Linked DNA regions of Phragmitibacter flavus. Each later gene encodes a partner of the first gene's protein in a complex. Links are inferred from orthologs where the notes say so. Each region holds a gene or a part of one and is shown on either strand. Other genes may lie near its edges. The genes, in order: trxA and FEM03_RS16990.

Region 1 (9,133 bases):
GACACAGATAAACACAGATAAGAGAGGGTTAACATGACTCGCTCCCACTCCAGTTTGGGTTTGTAGAAATTAATGATCAAACCCACCCGTAACTTGGTAATGCGCAGGTAATTCAACATCTGCCCTCGTTCGTGGTTGGTGATGCGATCAATTACCGTGGTGTCTACCACCACAGAGTTATCTACAATCAGGTCAGGGATAAACTCCCCCACGGTGAAACCCTTGTAGATCAAATCAAATTTTCGCTGCTGATCAATGGCCGCCTCCTTCAACCTCAACTCCACGATCATCGCCCTCTCATAGGGTTTCTCATGCAACCCGTGCCCCATCTCATTCAACACCTCAAATGCACAACCAATGATCAGATGCGTCAACTCCTTGTGCTCACCGTCATTAAATCTGTGTTTATCTGTGTCCATCTGTGGTTGAAAAAATTCACTCACCCAACCACCAAATAGTCCAACAACCCTTGTTTCCCGCCCTCTCTGCCGAACCCGCTCTCCTTATACCCACCAAACGGCGATCCCGGATCGAACTTGTTATACGTATTCGCCCACACCACCCCAGCTTTCAGCTCCGAGGCCAGCTTCAATATTTTCGAACCTTTGTCCGTCCACACCCCCGCCGACAAACCATAACTCGAATTGTTCGCTTTCTCCACCGCCTCATCCACCGTTCGAAACGTCAACACACTCAAGACCGGCCCAAAGATCTCCTCGTTCGCGACCCGATGACTCTGTGTCACTCCCGTCAGCAAAGTCGGCTTGAAATAAAACCCCTGCTCCGGAAGCGCACACTCTGGCTGATACATCCCTGCCCCTTCTTCCACTCCACTTTCCACTAACGCTTTGATCCTCTCCAGTTGCTCACTCGAATTGATCGCTCCCACATCGGTGTTCTTGTCCATCGGATCTCCCACCCGCAACGTCGCCAGTCTCCGCTTCAACTTTTCCACCACCACCTCTGCGACGCCCTCCTGCACCAGTAAACGCGATCCCGCGCAACAGACGTGCCCCTGATTAAAAAAGATCCCGTTCACAATCCCCTCCACCGCCTGATCCAACGGCGCATCATCCAAAACGATATTCGCCCCCTTGCCACCCAACTCCATCGTCATTTTTTTGTCCGTCGCCGCCAGCGACTTCATGATCCCCTTGCCCACCTCGGTCGACCCGGTAAATGCCACCTTCTTCGTCAACTTGTGCGTCATGATCGCCGACCCCGCATCGCCAAATCCGCTGACGATGTTCACCACCCCGGGCGGTAATTCCGCCTCCTGCAAAAGCGTGGCAAACTTCATTGCGGTGATGCTTGTTGTCTCCGCCGGCTTGATCACCACACAATTTCCCGCCGCCAATGCCGGAGCGATCTTCCATGCCAGCATCAACAAGGGGAAATTCCAAGGAATGACCTGTCCGACAACACCATGCGGCGTCACCTTTCTTCCTGGCGCCAGATACTCCAGCTTGTCCGTCCAACCCGCATGATAAAAAAAATGCGCCGCCGCCATCGGCACATCAAAGTCCCGCGATTCCTTGATCGGCTTTCCCCCATCCATCGTTTCCGCCACCGCAAACTCCCGCGACCGATCCTGCAACAACCTCGCGATGCGATAGAGATACTTTCCCCGCTCCGCCGCAGCGAGCTTGCTCCATGTCTTGTCATAAGCCCCTTGCGCCGCTTCACAAGCCTCATCCACATCCCGCGCATCCGCCTGCGCAATCGAAGCCAGTTTCAACCCCGTCGCCGGATTGATGGAATCAAAATATTGTTTGGAACGCGGTTTAACAGACTTGCCACCAATGAACAAATCATAACTCTCCTGTAACTTCGGGCTCGCCGTTTCTGGCGCCGGATCATACTCCCATAAATTACCAAAGATCAGTTCACGAGCACCCTTAGTTTTGGATTTGGTCGCAGTGGACATAAGAATAAACAAATACAATCAACCACAGATGGACACAGATACACACAGATGAGTTTCTACTAACTTCATCATTCCCTCATATCTGTGTTTATCTGTGTCCATCTGTGGTTTTCTTCAGTAACCCTCCGTCGCATCACTAAACGCATAGGGTGCCTGATACGCTCCCGTTCTCTGCGCCTCAAGCTGCCTCAACAAATCATTCAACAACGACGACGCCCCAAAACGATACCTCGTGTTGCTCAGCCACGCATCGCCGAGCGTCTCTTTCACCGCCACCAAAAACTGCAGCGCCTGTTTCGCTGAACGAATCCCCCCCGCCGGTTTCATCGCAATCTCCACGCCGGTTGCCAGATAGAAATCACGGATCGCCTCAATCATCACCTGATTGTTTCCCAAGGTCGCATTCGCTGAGGTCTTGCCCGTGCTGGTCTTGATAAAATCGCCATCACGCAAAACCCGCATCGCCAGGAAACTTGCCGCGCGGATGTTGTCATAAGTCTCCAGCTCGCTCGTCTCCAAAATCACCTTCAACGTTGCCGCTCCGCAAGCCTCACGCACTTTGCCAATCTCATCCTGCACCAGGTCCAGCTCTCCACACAAAAACGCGCCACGATTGATCACCATGTCAATCTCATCCGCCCCATCCTCCACCGCCGTCCTCACCTCCTCCAACCTTGTCTTGAGCGGTGCCTGACCCGACGGAAACGCCGTCGCCACCGATGCCACCTTTACCGACGTTCCGCTCACGATTTTCTTCGCGTGCCTCACCATCGATGGATACACACACACCGCTGCCGTCGCAGGAACATCCTCCCGATCCATCGGTCGCAAAGCTTTGCGACACAATGACTCCACCTTCCCGGGGGTGTCTTTTCCTTCCAGCGTGGTGAGATCGATCATCGTCACCGCCAGATTCAACCCGAATAACTTTGCTCCTTTCTTCAGACTCCGCGTCGTGAACTTCGCCACCCGTTCCTCCACGCCCACCGCGTCGACCGTGCCAACTTCACTCAGCAGTTTTTGAATCGCAGTCATCGGAGTGGAAATGGAATTGATCACTTAACCCACCCAGAGAATTCCCACGGCATCGACCGTGATGTTCTTCTTCAGTGGCACCAACTTGGCCGTCTCCAGCACCAGCGTGTTGGTGTCATAGGTATCAATGATCTTTTGTTTCTCCTCGCTAAACTGTTTGTCCAACGCCCGGATTTGTTCTTCGAGCTGGGCTGCCTCTTCTTCCGCACTGCCCACATCCTTCGACTCACGCCAGGCACTGCCCACCTTGTTCATCGTGGTCGCACTCACCAATCCCCCTCGACTTTTGCGACCAAACAGCGATCCCAGCACCGTCGCCCCGACCGTCATAACGGTCGACCAGCGCGCGCTGCTTGCCTGTGACTTCTGCGTCTCCACTTTCTGCATCGCGCGCGTGTATTTGGTTTTTAATGCCTCCACCTGCTTGCCCATCTTCGTGCGCAACTCCTCCACCGCCTGATCCCTCAACTCCCGTGCCGTCTGCGACACGCGAATCCGGAAATCATTCGCTGCTTCTCCAAAATTCGAGTAGGCATTCAACAGCGGGCTATAAGTCACCTCCGCCTGGTAGTTTGCATAAACCCAATCCACAAATGGACGCGATTGCGCCTTGTAGACCTGATCTTTCAACAACGCATTCGGCAGCGTTTCAAAACTCGCATCCTCTACCGGATCTTTGTCCAGTTTTGCCAGTTCGGTTTCGCGATTCAACTCCACAGACGTGTCCCAGTCGATCTTCGCATCTGCCGTATCAATGGGATTCGCCACGGTCACATTGACCCGCGAATTGATCTTCTTCTTTTCATCAATGAAGAGAACGGTCGCCGAGCGCAACAACGCCGGTCGATAAGTTACCCTGCGTGAGTCGGTCGGAAGAAAATACTCCACGGCTGAAGCTGGTAGCTTTGGCCGGAATGCCGCACCGCCCGCTGCGATTTCTTCCTCATCTTCGGAACGGGTCCCCGGTGGCAGAAACGCCGCGTCTTCTTCATCAACCTCGACTTCGTCCGCTACCACCTTCGACTTCCTCCTGCGCGTCGATTTCGCCGCCCCACTCGACGCCTTGGCTTTGGCGAACTTGAACTGATCCCGCTTCGGATCCATCACCTCTTTGATCTGATTGCGGCTCAGCGGGCCCCTCAAATAAGTCATGATCCAGCGCACACTGAACACCACCGGACCATCCTCATGCACGTTGTTCATCAGAAACACCCGGCTGCCCAAGTTCGCCAGCAATCGCTCGATGTCCGCGCGTTTGAAACTCACATTCTGACTGCTTGCCGCCCCTTCCAGACCATCCAGCACGCGCATCTTGTCGCGTTCCGTCTGCAAACGACCCAGCCACCAGGTGCCAATGTTCGACAGCGCCTTGTAATCTAGATCCACCGGGTTCTGCGTCGCCAGCAAAACGCCCAAGCCGAACGCACGCGCCTGCTTCAAAAGAATCATCATTGGCTTCTTGCTCGGCGGATTCGCGGTTGGCGGCAGATAGCCGAAAATCTCGTCCATATACAGAATGGCCCGCAAACTGGTCGTGCCACTCTGTGCGCGCATCCAGCTCAAGACCTGGTTCAGCAGCAGGCTCACAAAAAACATGCGCTGCTCATCGCTCAAATGAGCGATGGAAAAAATGCTCACCCGGGGTTTGCCTTCGGGCGTGTAAAGCATCTGCTGCATGTCCAGCGGCACCCCTTCCAGCCAGCTCGAAAAACTCGGCGACGCAATCAGGTTGTTCAGCTTCATCGCCAGCTCGATGCGCTTCTTCTCCGAGAGAAACTCATCCACCGCCACCACCCCGATTTTGTTGAACGGCGGCTGCTGCACCATCTGCACCAGCGACTCCAAAGTCACCCCGCGCCCTTTGCTCCAGCACGCACTAAAAATGTTCGCCAGCAAGATGTGCTCCGGCGACTGCATCGGATCCCCATCCACCCCGGCAAGACTCAACAAACTCGTCGCACAGCTCTCCACGCGCTCGTGAAAAATTTCGGCATCTTCCAACACCTCTTCGGATGGTGCATCCAGCGATGCCACAATGCTCACCGGAATGCCCGCACTGCTGCCCGGCGTGAACACATTGACATCAATCCGGTCGCGCAACTTACGAATCCGCTCCGCCGACTGACCCCAATCGCCCAATCCCTTGCTCCACATCGCCGCCTGTCCCGCGGCAAATTCGTCCACCGTTTTGCCTTTCTTGCGGGCATCCTCCTCATTCACCCATGGCTTGAACTCCTCAGCGCTCAGATTGGGAAACTGCAGCAGAAAGTTGGCGATGTCCCCTTTTGGATCGATTGCGATGACCGGAATCCCGTCCATCGCCGCTTCCTCAAGCAGCGCCATGCACAGGCCCGTCTTGCCGGAGCCTGTCATTCCAAGAACCACGCCGTGGGTCACCAGATCTTTTGAATCATACAGGATCAGATCATCCTGAAGCTTTTTCGTTTCGATGTCGTAGCCACGACCGAGATAAAATGAACCTGGCAGCTCGTAGGATTCCGGGGTGATTTCCATGGGTAATCAAGAATGGTTGGCCTGGAGCAATGAACTGACCTCGCCCGCAGTTCTGACTGTTTACCCATAAACTCACCCAAACACAAGAAAAGGCGCGTGAAGAATCCACGCGCCTTTAAAATCTGAATTTAGCGACCTGACTGGCAGTCTTTGAGTCGATATGTCCCGCGCCTTAAATTACAGCGCCTGGACTTTGCTCAGGATGGCACCTTTCGACTGCACACCCACGATCGTGTCTTTCTGCACACCGTCCTTAAAGAACACCAGCATCGGGATCGAACGCACATTGAACTGGGCGGCAAGATTGGAAGCCTCGTCGACATTCACCTTGGCGATCTTGACCTTGCCCGCCTGTTCGGTGGCGAGCTCTTCAAGGATTGGGGTAAGCATCCGACAGGGTCCGCACCATTCGGCCCAAAAATCGACCACCACAGGAATGGTGGAGTTCGTGACTTCCTCGGCAAAATTTTCTTCAGTGAGGGTAATGAGATTTTCGCTGGCCATAGATGCTTTCTAGTTGTGAAGAATGATTACGTGACACCGTGGCAGCCGGACGTGCGGAATCAACCAAAATCCTCGCCCCTTCTTCATCGGAATTGACATGGGTTCATCCCCATTCCCCGCACAAAAAAAGCCACACAGCCCGGGGCTGTGTGACTTTTTAGAAATGATTCGGATGAGGTTACCTGCTCAGCAGCCAAGCTGCACAAGCCGGTTACGCCTTTGACCGGCCTTCTTAGGCAATCTCAGCACCGCCTTCGGCTCTTTCGCCGGCAGCAGGCTTGTTCATCGAGAAACGGAAACGGATTTTACCACGTTTGGCAGCAGCACGGGCCTTGCGACGGGTTTTTTCAACCGGGGTCTCGAAAGCGCGCAGACGACGAACTTCTTCAAGAATACCTTCTGACTCAAGTTTGGTTTTGAGGCGTTTGAGGGCGCGGTCGACGGGCTCTCCTTTTTTGACTTGAATCTCTGGCATGGTGGCTTGGGTTGACTTTGGTTGGGCTTGAAACGAAAGGAAAAATTGAAAATTGGGCTGGTAAAGTTGCCCATCAATTGGCTTCGTCAACTAAAATTGCAGTTTCCCTTCTTTTCCCATCCATGCGTCTTGTTTTTCTCGCCACCGGTGACATCGGACTTCCCTCCCTTGAAGCCCTCATCGCCTCCAAAGATCACGAACTGGTGGCCGTTGTCACCCAGCCCGACAAACCGGTGGGACGCAAACTGGTGCTCACGCCGCCTCAAATCAAAGTGCGCGCGCTCGAAGCCGGACTCCCCGTTCTCCAACCCGAAAAGATCCGCCTCGAACTCGACGCCCTCAAAGCTCTCAACGCCGATGTTTTTGTGGTCGTCGCCTATGGACAACTGCTGCCTGCGAGCGTGTTGAACATCCCCCGGTTGGCCTGCCTGAACATCCATGCCTCTCTTCTGCCGCGGCATCGCGGTGCCTCACCCATCCAGGCCGCCATCCGCGAAGGAGATTTCGCCTCCGGCATCACCATCATGTGGATGGATGAAGGCCTCGACACGGGCCCCATTCTTCTTCAACACGAAACCGTGCTGCAGCCCGATGACACCGGAGGTAGCTTGCACGACCGCCTCGCCGCCATGGCCCCAGCCGCCCTCGCCGAGGCCCTCGCACTCATCAGCAGTGGCAACGCTCCGAAGATTGCCCAAGACCACGATCTCTCCACCCACAGTCGCAAACTCGAACGCGCCCACGGGAAAATCGACTGGTCGCTCGATGCCCTCCGACTAGAGCGGCTCATCCGAGCTTATCAACCCTGGCCCGGCACTTATTGTCTCATTCCGACCAAAAACGGCGTTCAGGCCACTTTGAAAATCCACAGTGCCCACGTCGTCGAACACAGCGACGCCTGCCCCATCGGCGGCACCATCCTTTCCACCGACGGTCATCTTCTCATGGCCTGCGGCAGCGGCGTCCTAGAACTCAGGGAAGTGCAACTTGAAGGCCGCAAACGCATGCCCGCCGCCGAATTCGTCCGTGGTCAAGGCTTGCGCGCCGGTGACGTGTTGAGTTGAAGCAATTCCGGAAAGGGACCGCGAAGTTTCACTTCGCTTAACTCACCAACTTCAGAGCGAAGTAAAACTTCGCGGTCCTTTCAGCGTCTCCACAACCCCCTTCACACTGACTCGCATACACAAAAAAAGCCCGCTTTCATCAAGCAGGCCTTTTCTAAAATGAGTCTTCTCGAACGAGTCGAAAGAGAATTAAGCGGTCACCACTTCAGCAGCGTCCACATTGATGCGACGTCCACCTTTGTCGAAACGCACCTGACCGTCCACCAAGGAGTAGATCGTGAAGTCTTTTCCGAGGCCGACGTTCTTGCCTGGGGTCCATTTGGTGCCACGCTGACGGCAAATGATGTTGCCGGCGATGACGATTTCAGAACCGAATTTTTTGATGCCGAGGCGTTTGCTTTGGCTGTCGCGACCGTTTTTAACGGAACCTTGTCCTTTTTTGTGAGCCATGAGGAGATCTCCTTAAAAAATATGTGCAGTAGCTGCTTTGCGCTGCGGGTTAGGCGTTGATGCTGGTGATTCGGATGTGCGTCAATTGCTGACGGTGACCTTTGGTCTTGTGGTAGCCTTTGCGGCGTTTGAATTTGAAAGCGGTCACTTTAGGAGCGCGGAATTGTTTCAACACTTCAGCCACCACGGTCGCGCCACTGATGAAAGGAGCGCCAATGTTGAGGGTGTCGCCTTCGCCAGCTGCCAGAACTTGGTCAAAAGTCAAAGAAGCACCCTGCTCACCTTCGAGCTTTTCGATTTCCAAATGTTCGCCCACGGAAACTTTGTATTGTTTCCCGCCGGTTTTGATGACTGCGTATGCCATAAGACTAAAAATTGATCGGTTAAGATGCCCTGCCTTGGTAAGAAAGGGCCGGTAAACTGACACAGTGTTGGGGGAGAGCAACCTATTTTTAAAATAATTGCCTCTGCCCCAGCTTAACCGAAGGCAAACCTACTATTTTGCACCCGCCAGGACTGGCTCAACCGCCGCTTTCACCGGCTGCACAGGCGCGGCGGCGGTCGGTGATAGTTTTTTGTAAACGCCGAAGTCCTGATAAAAAAACCGCTTGGCGATCCAATACATCCAGTGTTTTTCCGGCACCTGCTCCTCCTCGACCCATTGACTCGGACGCGGGCTCATCCGATCCAGCTCGGCCACCGCACTCTGACGAATCGTCGTATCTTTCGCGCCATGCTTCTGCGCCAGTTCCTTCACCAAATCCGGACGCTCCAACACGATGCAACCGCGCGTGTGTCTCGCCGCCGTCTCACGAAAATCGGCGAGGAAGGCACTATTCGTGAAGGTCTCATACAAACCGCGCTTGTCCTTGATGTCCTCCGTCGCGAATTGAATGATCGGACAAGGCTCGATGTGCCCGCCCGGACTGACGTGGTGACTGATCCCCGTCGCCATCGGACACAAGGCCTGCCCCGCATGATCGTAATAGGCGTCGACAATCGCAATCGGCTTTTTCGCCCGCATGTTGACCACAAACCGGCGCACTTTTTTGATCTGTTCAGGACTCAGCGCCAGGTTGGCATTGATCTTCGGTCCCACCGGACGGTAGGTGTGAAACCAAGTGTAATGCACGCCCATGTCGATGAGCTTGTCGAGCCACGACT
Region 2 (9,260 bases), on another replicon or contig:
CACCGATCCCTGCCACGCTCCATTCAACACTTCTGGCCAAAACGATCCCTTCAACGCTCCCGGCATCAACTTCCCCTTCAAATACAGCGATCCCCCCACCGAGAACGGTCGAAAATTGTGCACATACTGCACCACCGGCAATCCCTTCAACTGCGCCGCATGATACAACGACGGCGACCCCACCGGATAAACGTTGTGAAACATCGCCACCTCCGGCTTGAATTCCCTCACCGCCGCCTCAAACCTCTCCCGGCTTTCACCATTATAAAATAGCCGCCTCACTTGCGACAACTTTCCCGGTGCCCCCTCTCCCATCCATTCGCGACTGTCAAAACCACAACGCAGCAGTTCGTGATCCTGCGTCAGATGACCCGCAATCTGATCCGCCACTTTCTCTTCGCCGCCATAAAATGCGTAGCGGTTAAAGACCTCAACAATGCGTCGCGACATGACCTCACCCCCAACCACAAACGCAAAGAGACGGCAACCACTTTCGCAGTTGCCGTCACTCAATATTTGGTTCCCCTCAAGTCCTAGGCCGCACCGCTCACCCGGTTTTTGCGTAAAAACCCGACAAACCCAATCACCAGCAACGTGACCAACACCACCAAACCAATCCGACCCATCGTGCCCTTGCCCAACAACACCCACACGGTCCCGACCGTGGCCACCGTCGTCGCCAGCAACATCAAGCAGTTCCAAATCACTCTCGACCGGCCCTTCGGCATCGCATCCCCCAGCAACGAGCGTGAGTTCATCAGCAGGAAAAACGTGAAATACGCAATCGGAATCATCGAACCCGCGATCACCGAGGTCGGCACCGCCAGAGCGATCTCCGCCGCCCCCTTGCCCCAAATGAACGGCCCGAAAAAGCCGCCCACCCCGGACACCGCACAGCCAAGCAGGTGGATTCCCCGATGTCCTGGCTTGTTGAACATCTCACAGAACACAAATCCATTGATCAACATCAGCATGATGATCGTCGACAATCCCATCCCCAACACTCCGAGACCAAACACCTTCTGCGCCACAAACTGATTTGTAAGCGGCTCCAATGCCTGCGCCAGATTGAAGTTGTTACGTCCCACCAGCATCGCCGAAAGCTGACGATCCGCCGCCGGAAGCGCCTCACGTCGCTGCACGAGCGCCGCTTCATCGAGTCCCGCAAAGGTCTCCGCGCCGACCTCCGCCTTCACCCGACCATCCGCCAGTCCATTGAATGACCTCACCATCGCCGGACGCACCGTGCGACCGTCCGCCTCAAAGATGTCCCCTGTTGTCGCATGAAACTGCGAAGCAGCCGCGATCACCACACAAGTCGTTGCCAGCACGAAAGGAATCACCAAACCCAGCGACAAATCAAAAATCGCCAGCCCGCGATGCTCCTGCCCCCAGCGCTTGCGTAACATCGAATACGGCAGCAAAAACGTCATGTTGATCCCCACCGCTGTGCCGAACGCCGTCATCATCCGGTCGCGTTGCTCTCCTGAAATTTTTTCAGTCCAATAACCCGCAAACTCACCCGTCGCCGCGATCGTTTCACGGAACGCCATCGCCGGCTGGGTCGCAAGACTGAAGTCCGGCAAAAACATCCCCTTGAACATCCCGCCCCAGTCAAGCCGTCCCCCAAACGCCAAAGCCATCACCACACCAAAGAAAGAAATCACCACCACGCCCACCATCAACTTCAGGATGTTCTCAAACATCTTCACCCCCTTGCTTCCCTTCTCGTAGGAGATGTTGATCAAAAACGACACCACCAGCAACACCAACAAAATGATCACGCTCTTCACGCCGACCCCGCCATCCGCATCGGCCATCGCCGGAAACAGATTCTGCTGAATCGCCGCACGCGAAAGATTGAACTGCGGCATGCACCAGACAATGTTCGCCATCATTGCCGCCAGCAACCACGCCCAGCCCAACACCGGGCTCACATGACTGTTGATCGCCTCAAAAGGCCGCCTCTGCGTCGACAAAGTTACATACGCAATTGCGCTCAGCATGATCACTCCCAAGATCATCGCCAATGGCTGCAACCACAGCATGCCATTCCCTGCAATGATCCCCAAATACATCGCACCCGCCAGCGATCCGCCCCCCAAAGTAATTGCCCCTTGCAACCAACCCGGGCCTGATTTGGAAATGTAATAGGCAAACTTCTTGCCAACCGGGCCAGCTTGAATGGAACGAAGCTCTTCGCGTTCGGCGGCAAGGGTGTCTTGGGAGGAATCGGGTGTCATGATAAAAACAAAAACAAGCTGACAAAGGAAAACCGTCCTCCGAAGACCATCTTCAGAAGGCAGCCACCTATCGTTTACGCCATCAGGCGGTAAATCCTTGCCCGGAACCTGCGCAAAACGCAACCCTAAAACGCCTAAAGCGGAAGCGGATCATCCTCACCAATGATTTGCACCTCGTTCTCCAAAAGAATCCCCCGCTGCTCCAATGCCGACTGCTTGATGTCCCCCATCAAATCCAGCACATCACGCGCCTTCGCCCCCCCAACATTCAAAATGAAATTGCCATGCTCCTTCGACACCGCCGCCCCACCATGACCCTTCAACTTCAAACCCAGCTCATCCACGAGCTTGCCCGCCGGAATCTCATTCGGATTTTTGAAGATGCACCCCGCGCTCGCCCCAATCGGCTGCGTTGAACGACGCTTGCGCTGCGACGCCTGCAACAATTCGTCAATCGCCTCCACCGGTCCCGGTTTGCCCTGCAACACGGCTCCCACCGCAAAGTGCTGCTCCAACTCTGGCACATTCCGATAGTGATGCTCCATCTCCCTCACCGACTTCTCGCGCAGCTCCCCGATCGAATCCAAAAACGTCACACTCACCACCTGATCAAACGTCTGCACGCCCATCGCGCCCGCATTCATCCGCAATGCCCCACCGAGATTTCCTGGAATGCCCTCCATCCACTCAAACCCCGCCAATCCCGCATTGCGCGCCGCACTCGCGATCTTCTTCAGCCTCACGCCCGCCGCCGCATGGATCTTGTCACCACGCACTTCCACCACATCAAACTCCCCCTTGTTCGGATGAATCACCGCCCCACGAATCCCGCCATCCTTCACCAGCAAATTCGATCCGCGTCCGATCACGCGAATCGGGATAAACGCGCCCCGCAAAAACTTCACCACTTCCACAAAACCCTTAACCGTTCTAGGCTCCAGCCAAAACTGCGCCGGACCCCCAATGCGGATCGTCGTGTGATTGCTCATTGGTTCATGCAACTTCACCACCCCGCCACCTTCCGCATTGAGAATGTCCAGCAACTGCTCCGCCACCTTCAAATCTCGCGCCAGACACGTTCCCACCTCATGCACGTTGCCCGCGCCCAAGGTAATCAACAGATCCCCAGGCTGCAGCTTGTTCCCGATCAAATCCCGCGCCTGCATCATCTTCGGCGTGCTGTGACAAACCATCGTTGATCTCGCCTTCACCTCCTCAATGATCGTTTCCCCGCTCACCCCCGGCAAAGGCTTCTCACTCGCCGCATACACATCCGTGACACACAACATGTCCGCATCATCAAACGCCTCGCCAAACTCCTTCTTCAGCAACTGCGTCCGCGAATACCGATGCGGCTGAAACAAACACACAATCCGCTTCGGATTCAGCGCCTTCGCCGTCGCCAGCGTCGCCTTGATCTCCGTCGGATGATGCCCGTAGTCATCCACAATCTGGAAATGCGACCCCGCATACTTCGACTCAAACCGCCTCTTCGCCCCTCGGAACGACTCCAGTGCCGTCTTAATTTTCTCAAACGGAACCCCCACCGTATACGCCAGCCCCGTCGCCGCCAGCGCGTTCAACACGTTGTGCCGACCCGGTATCCCCAGCATCAAACGCCCCAGCAACTCGCCCTTGTGAAACACATCAAACACCGTCTGCGCCGGCCTCAGCTCAAGCACCTCCGCCGAAAAATCATGCTCCTTCTTCCAGCCGTAACTGATCCCATTCCTCCGCCCCTTGCAAAGCTCCGTCGCCACCTCATCCTCGCCACAATACACACTCAAGCCGCTCGTTTTCTCCAACAACTGACGAAACACCAATTTGATTTCATCCAGGTTCTCATAAAAATCCAGATGCTCCGCTTCGATGTTCAAAATGATCGCATGCCGCGGCTCAAACTTCACCAGCGTCCCATCGCTTTCATCTCCTTCCGCAACAAACAAATCCCCTTCATCATCCCAATGCGCATTGCTGCCTAAAATCGGAATCTCTGCCCCCACATAATGCGAGGGACGCATTCCCCCGACCCGTAAAACGTGCGCCGTCATCGATGACGTCGTGGTCTTTCCATGTGTCCCAGCCACCACCACCCCGTGCTTGCGTGCCATCACCGCCGCCAGCGCCTCCGCCCTTCTCACCAGCGGAATCCCCTGATGATATGCCGCCTCATACGCCAGGTTCCCCGGCTTCACCGCACTCGAATAAATCACCATGTCCGCCCCCTCCACCTCGCGATCACTCTGCGGACAATGAAACACCATCCCATTCTTCTCCAACCGCTGCGTTTCCTTCGTGTTCACCCGATCCGACCCACTCACCGCATGCCCCAGTTCCATCAACAGCTGCGCAAGCCCGCTCATCCCCGAACCTGCCACCCCAATCAAATGCACCCGCATCTTGTGGCGGCCTTCCTTGAGCAAACTAACAACAGCGTGATTCATGTGTGCGATGGTTTGCCATCGTTTCCGTCGATTTGCAATGGTTTGCAATACACCGCCATGGTTTCTTCCAGATCAAATGACCTTCCCGCCATCAGACGAGCGTTCATCATCAAGCCCCCGTTCATCCATCCTCCCCGCAGCATAAGCCCCAAACACCGCGCGAATCTCATCACGCACCCGACGAAACATCACCATCTGTTCCTCCTCATCCCCCGTTGCATGCGCCGGATCATCAAAAGGAAAATGATGCCTCTGCACCTTCCCGGGAAACATCGGACAAGCCTGATCCGCATGCCCACATACCGTGATCACCGTCGTCACCCCCGCGTCACGAAATTCGTCCACATGCTTCGACTCAAAACCCCCAAGATCAATCCCCAACTCACCCATCGCCCGCACTGCCAGCGGATGCACATACCCCGCCGGTTTCGACCCCGCACTTGCCACCCGAAATCCTTCTCCCAACATTTCCCGCAAAAAGCCCTCCGCCATCTGCGAGCGACAACTATTCCCTGTGCATAAAATCAATATCATCGGAATGCTCACAACGTCTCTCGTCGATTGAATCTTCACCGCACCACAAAAAATCGACCCTTCAACCACAACGAAACATGCACCAGCCCGATCAAAGCCGGCACCTCAATCAACGGCCCCACCACCACCGCAAACGCCACGCCTGAATCAATCCCAAACACCGCAATCGCTACCGCAATCGCCAGCTCAAAATTGTTCCCCGCCGACGTAAACGCCACACTCGCCGACCTCGGATAATCCGTCCCCAACTTCGCCGCCATCACAAAACTCACCAAAAACATCACGCCAAAATAAATCACCAGCGGCACCGCAATCCTCAACACATCGAGCGGCAACCTCAACATCGCGTCCCCCTTGTAAGTGAACATCACCACAATCGTGAACAGCAACGCAGCCAGCGTCATCGGTGAAATCCTCGGCAAAAACACCTCCTCATACCACACCTCCCCCTTCCACTTCACCAGAAACACCCGGCTCAACACCCCCGCCGCAAACGGTATCCCCAGATAAATCATCACACTCCAGAAAATCTCCCTCATCTCCACCTGCACCACCACCCCCTCAAGCCCCACCAACGGCGGCAGCACCGTGATAAACAACCACGCATACGCACTGTAAAACAACACCTGCGCCACACTGTTCAGCGCCACCAACCCCGCCGCATACTCACGACTCCCTTTCGCCAGCTCGTTCCAGACCAACACCATCGCAATACACCGCGCAATCCCCACCAGGATCAACCCCACCATATACTCCGGCATATCCCGCAAAAACACCACTGCCAGCACCCACATCAACACCGGCCCGATCAACCAGTTCTGCACCAGCGACAACGTCAACACCCGCCCATCCGAAAACACCTTGGGCAACTCCCGATACCGCACCTTCGCCAGCGGCGGATACATCATCAAAATCAACCCAATCGCAATCGGCACATTCGTCGTCCCCACCGACAACGGCTCGAAAAACGCCTTTGGATCATCGATCACCAACGACCCAAGCGCCACCCCCAACCCCATCGCCACAAAAATCCAGACCGTCAAATAACGGTCCATGAACGACATCTTCCCACCCACACTCTCACTCATAAAAACACCGGTTAATTCTCAGCAACCCCCAGGTCCACAACACGCCACCTTGCGCGGATCCTTCAGCGACAACGACGGCCCCGGCACCCCACAAAGCTCCTTCGCCAGGCAATCCGTATGTTTGTGCGCCAGCTTCAACACCACCGCCGCCTCATTCGCCTCATGCCCTTCGATCGTGTATTGCGAAATCACCCTGTCCTCATACTCCACCTCCACCGGCATCGACTCGTCCTTCAAAAATGAAGCCGCCTTGTCCAGAATCGCCGCCGCCTTTCCCGCCTCGATTCGATGATCCACATCCTCCCCCACCCACACCTGCAACTGACACGTTACCAGGTCCCGCAAGGTCCCCCCGCAATCAATGAACGTCTTCTGCACCCTGCCCACTTCCGTCACATGGAACGACACCGGCACCGGTGCCCCATCCGGAAGCTGCAATTGAAAATTCTTCCCCACATGCTGCCTCAGCAACGCTTTAAATTCAATCAGTTTCATCAGTCGATCTCCTTGTTTGGTTAATATAAAATTCCTATTTCGACGCCAGCATCTTCGGCAACGGACAACACGCCGACTCCCGCTCCGCCAGCCTTTTCACCGCTCGCTTCGCATCTCCCCGCAACACCGCATCCGTCTCCACCGACACCCCAAAAAACTTGCCCATCGCCAGCACCATCTTGCGCTGCCCCGGCTGCACCCGATAATAAATCCACTTACCACGCCGCTCACTCTCCAGCACCCCCGCCTTGCGGATCACCTGCAAATGACTCGAAGCCGACGACTGCGGCATCTTCAAAATATCCGCCACCTCACAAACACACAGCGCCTCATCCAGCAACAACTGCACCATCCTCCAGCGCGTCTCATCCGCGAAAGCATGACAACAGTTGACCAGATTCTTCATAACGACATTATTCGTTACGTTAATCTTCGTTATGAAAGATGCACCTCTTTCATCCTTTTTCTTTCAACCCCCGGCAACCCCAGCGCCAACCCCCCCGCCGCCAGCACCAGCCCCGTCGAAACCGCCAGGCACCACACCAGCCCCATCGACTCCCCGCGCACCACTCCCATCTGATACACCCAGCCCGACAACACCGTCCCCGCCAGCCTCCCACAGGCATTCGCCATGTAATAAAACCCCACATTCATCGCCACCTTGTCCCCATCCGCATACGCCAGGATCAAATAGGAATGCACCGCCGAATTCAGCGCAAACACCACCCCAAATAAAATCAATCCCGACACCACCGCCACCCCTGGCACCACCCCACCCCACAACGCCAGCGCAATCCCCGCCGGAAACACCGCCAGCAAAAACGCCAGCCCCACCGCCGTCCCCCCATGCGGCTGCACCCGACCCCGACCCACCAACATCGGCGCCGCCGCCTGCACCATCCCATAACCAATCACCCACGCCGCCATGAACCCGCCCGACTTCCAAAATGGCCAGCCCAACACCGACGACAAAAACACCGGCACCGCCACCACAAACCACACATCCCGCGCCCCAAACAAAAACAACCGCGCCGCCGCCAAAACATTCACCTCACGCCGCGACGAAAACAACTGCCGAAACCTCGCCTTCTTGTCCGCCACCCCCAACCCGCCCTTCACCAACACCCCCGCCGCCACCATCGCCACCGACACCACCCCCACCAAGGTCCATACTGCCGTCTGAACCCCAAAAAACGACAGCATCCACGCCCCCAAAAAGAACCCCACTCCCTTCAACGCATTCTTGCTCCCCGTCAGCACCGCCACCCATTTGTATAACCGCCCCTCACTCGACCCCGCCACCAGCTTCACCGCACTCTTGCTGCTCATCTTCGTCAGATCCTTCGCGATCCCCGACAACGCCTGCGACGCCATCACATACACCACCGTCAACCCCGCCGCCGGCATGAACCCCAGCATCCCCAACGCCACCAACTGCGTCCCCAACCCCAAAAACAACGTGCTCTTCAAACCAAATCGCGCCCCCAAATACCCGCCGCACAAATTCGTGATCACCCCAAAAATCTCATAGAACAAAAACAACGACGCCACCTGCAACGCCGAATACCCCAACTGATAAAAATAAAACAACACCAGCATCCTGATCGCCCCGTCCGCCAGCGTGTCCGCCCAATACGCCAGCGTCACCACCGCATAATTGCGCTGACCATTCTTCAAATCTCCCGCCTTCATCACAGCGATATCGCCACCTTCCTGGCCAGCTCCGCATACCGGTTCGCATATCCCCACTCATTGTCATACCACGCCAAAATCTTCACCTGCGTCCCGTTCGTCACCATCGTCGATGGCGCATCCACAATCGACGACCTCGGATCATCCTTGTAATCCACCGACACCAACGGCCGCGTCTCATACCCCAAGATCCCCTTCAACGTCCCCTCCTCCGACGCCGCCTTCAACAACCCGTTCACCTCCTCCACCGACGTCTCCCGTTCCATCTCAAACACACAATCAGTCAGCGAAGCATTCAACAACGGAATCCGCACCGCCACCCCATCCAGTCTCCCCAACAACTCTGGAAAAATCATCCCAATTGCCGTCGCCGAACCCGTCGTGGTCGGAATCAACGACAAACTCGACGCCCGCGCCCTCCTCAAATCCTTGTGTGGCGTGTCCAAAATCGACTGCGTGTTCGTCATGTCGTGCAGCGTCGTGATCATCCCATGCCGGATCCCAATGCCCTCATGCACCACCTTCACCACTGGTGCCAGACAGTTCGTCGTGCAGGACGCCGCCGTCAGCACCTCATGCTTCGTCGCCTCATACAAATGATCATTCACCCCCATCACCACATTCAGCGCCTCCCCCTTCACCGGTGCCGCCACAATCACCTTCCTCACCCCGTCATCCAGATACCCCTGCAACTCCTCCATCTTGCGAAATTTCCCACTCGCCTCCAACACAACATCCACCCCCAACTCCTTCCACGGCACCTT

What was found.
Region 2: the proteins of trxA (region 1) and FEM03_RS16990 are in contact, whole or in part, in an NMR structure (PDB 2IPA), measured with the Bacillus subtilis proteins. The link is inferred for Phragmitibacter flavus from one-to-one orthologs.

Annotation. Positions count from the first base shown.
Region 1 is NZ_VAUV01000004.1:316,218-325,350, forward strand. Bases 4,318-7,068 are described here. They hold trxA (thioredoxin), read right to left. Parts: upstream 5,981-7,068; coding sequence 5,654-5,980; downstream 4,318-5,653. Other genes in these bases: FEM03_RS06500 (ATP-binding protein), read right to left, coding at 4,318-5,476; rpsU (30S ribosomal protein S21), read right to left, coding at 6,213-6,455; fmt (methionyl-tRNA formyltransferase), read left to right, coding at 6,578-7,068. In the rest of the region: FEM03_RS06485 (GxxExxY protein), read right to left, coding at 1-419; FEM03_RS06490 (aldehyde dehydrogenase family protein), read right to left, coding at 440-1,927; deoC (deoxyribose-phosphate aldolase), read right to left, coding at 2,042-2,962; more of FEM03_RS06500, read right to left, coding at 2,987-4,317; more of fmt, read left to right, coding at 7,069-7,519; rpmA (50S ribosomal protein L27), read right to left, coding at 7,709-7,969; rplU (50S ribosomal protein L21), read right to left, coding at 8,019-8,333; FEM03_RS06530 (radical SAM/SPASM domain-containing protein), read right to left, coding at 8,466-9,133. UniProt on the Bacillus subtilis protein: Participates in various redox reactions through the reversible oxidation of its active center dithiol to a disulfide and catalyzes dithiol-disulfide exchange reactions.
Region 2 is NZ_VAUV01000012.1:150,629-159,888, reverse strand. What follows is about bases 3,491-6,368. They hold FEM03_RS16990 (arsenate reductase ArsC), read right to left. Parts: upstream 5,222-6,368; coding sequence 4,760-5,221; downstream 3,491-4,759. Other genes in these bases: FEM03_RS16980 (DUF6428 family protein), read right to left, coding at 6,328-6,368; arsB (ACR3 family arsenite efflux transporter), read right to left, coding at 5,257-6,309; murC (UDP-N-acetylmuramate--L-alanine ligase), read right to left, coding at 3,491-4,687. Outside these bases: FEM03_RS17005 (glycosyltransferase), read right to left, coding at 1-450; FEM03_RS17000 (divalent metal cation transporter), read right to left, coding at 534-2,243; more of murC, read right to left, coding at 2,378-3,490; more of FEM03_RS16980, read right to left, coding at 6,369-6,804; FEM03_RS16975 (ArsR/SmtB family transcription factor), read right to left, coding at 6,839-7,210; organoarsenical effux MFS transporter ArsJ, read right to left, coding at 7,240-8,496; FEM03_RS16965 (ArsJ-associated glyceraldehyde-3-phosphate dehydrogenase), read right to left, coding at 8,496-9,260. UniProt on the Bacillus subtilis protein: Catalyzes the reduction of arsenate [As(V)] to arsenite [As(III)]. In vitro, can dephosphorylate para-nitrophenyl phosphate (pNPP).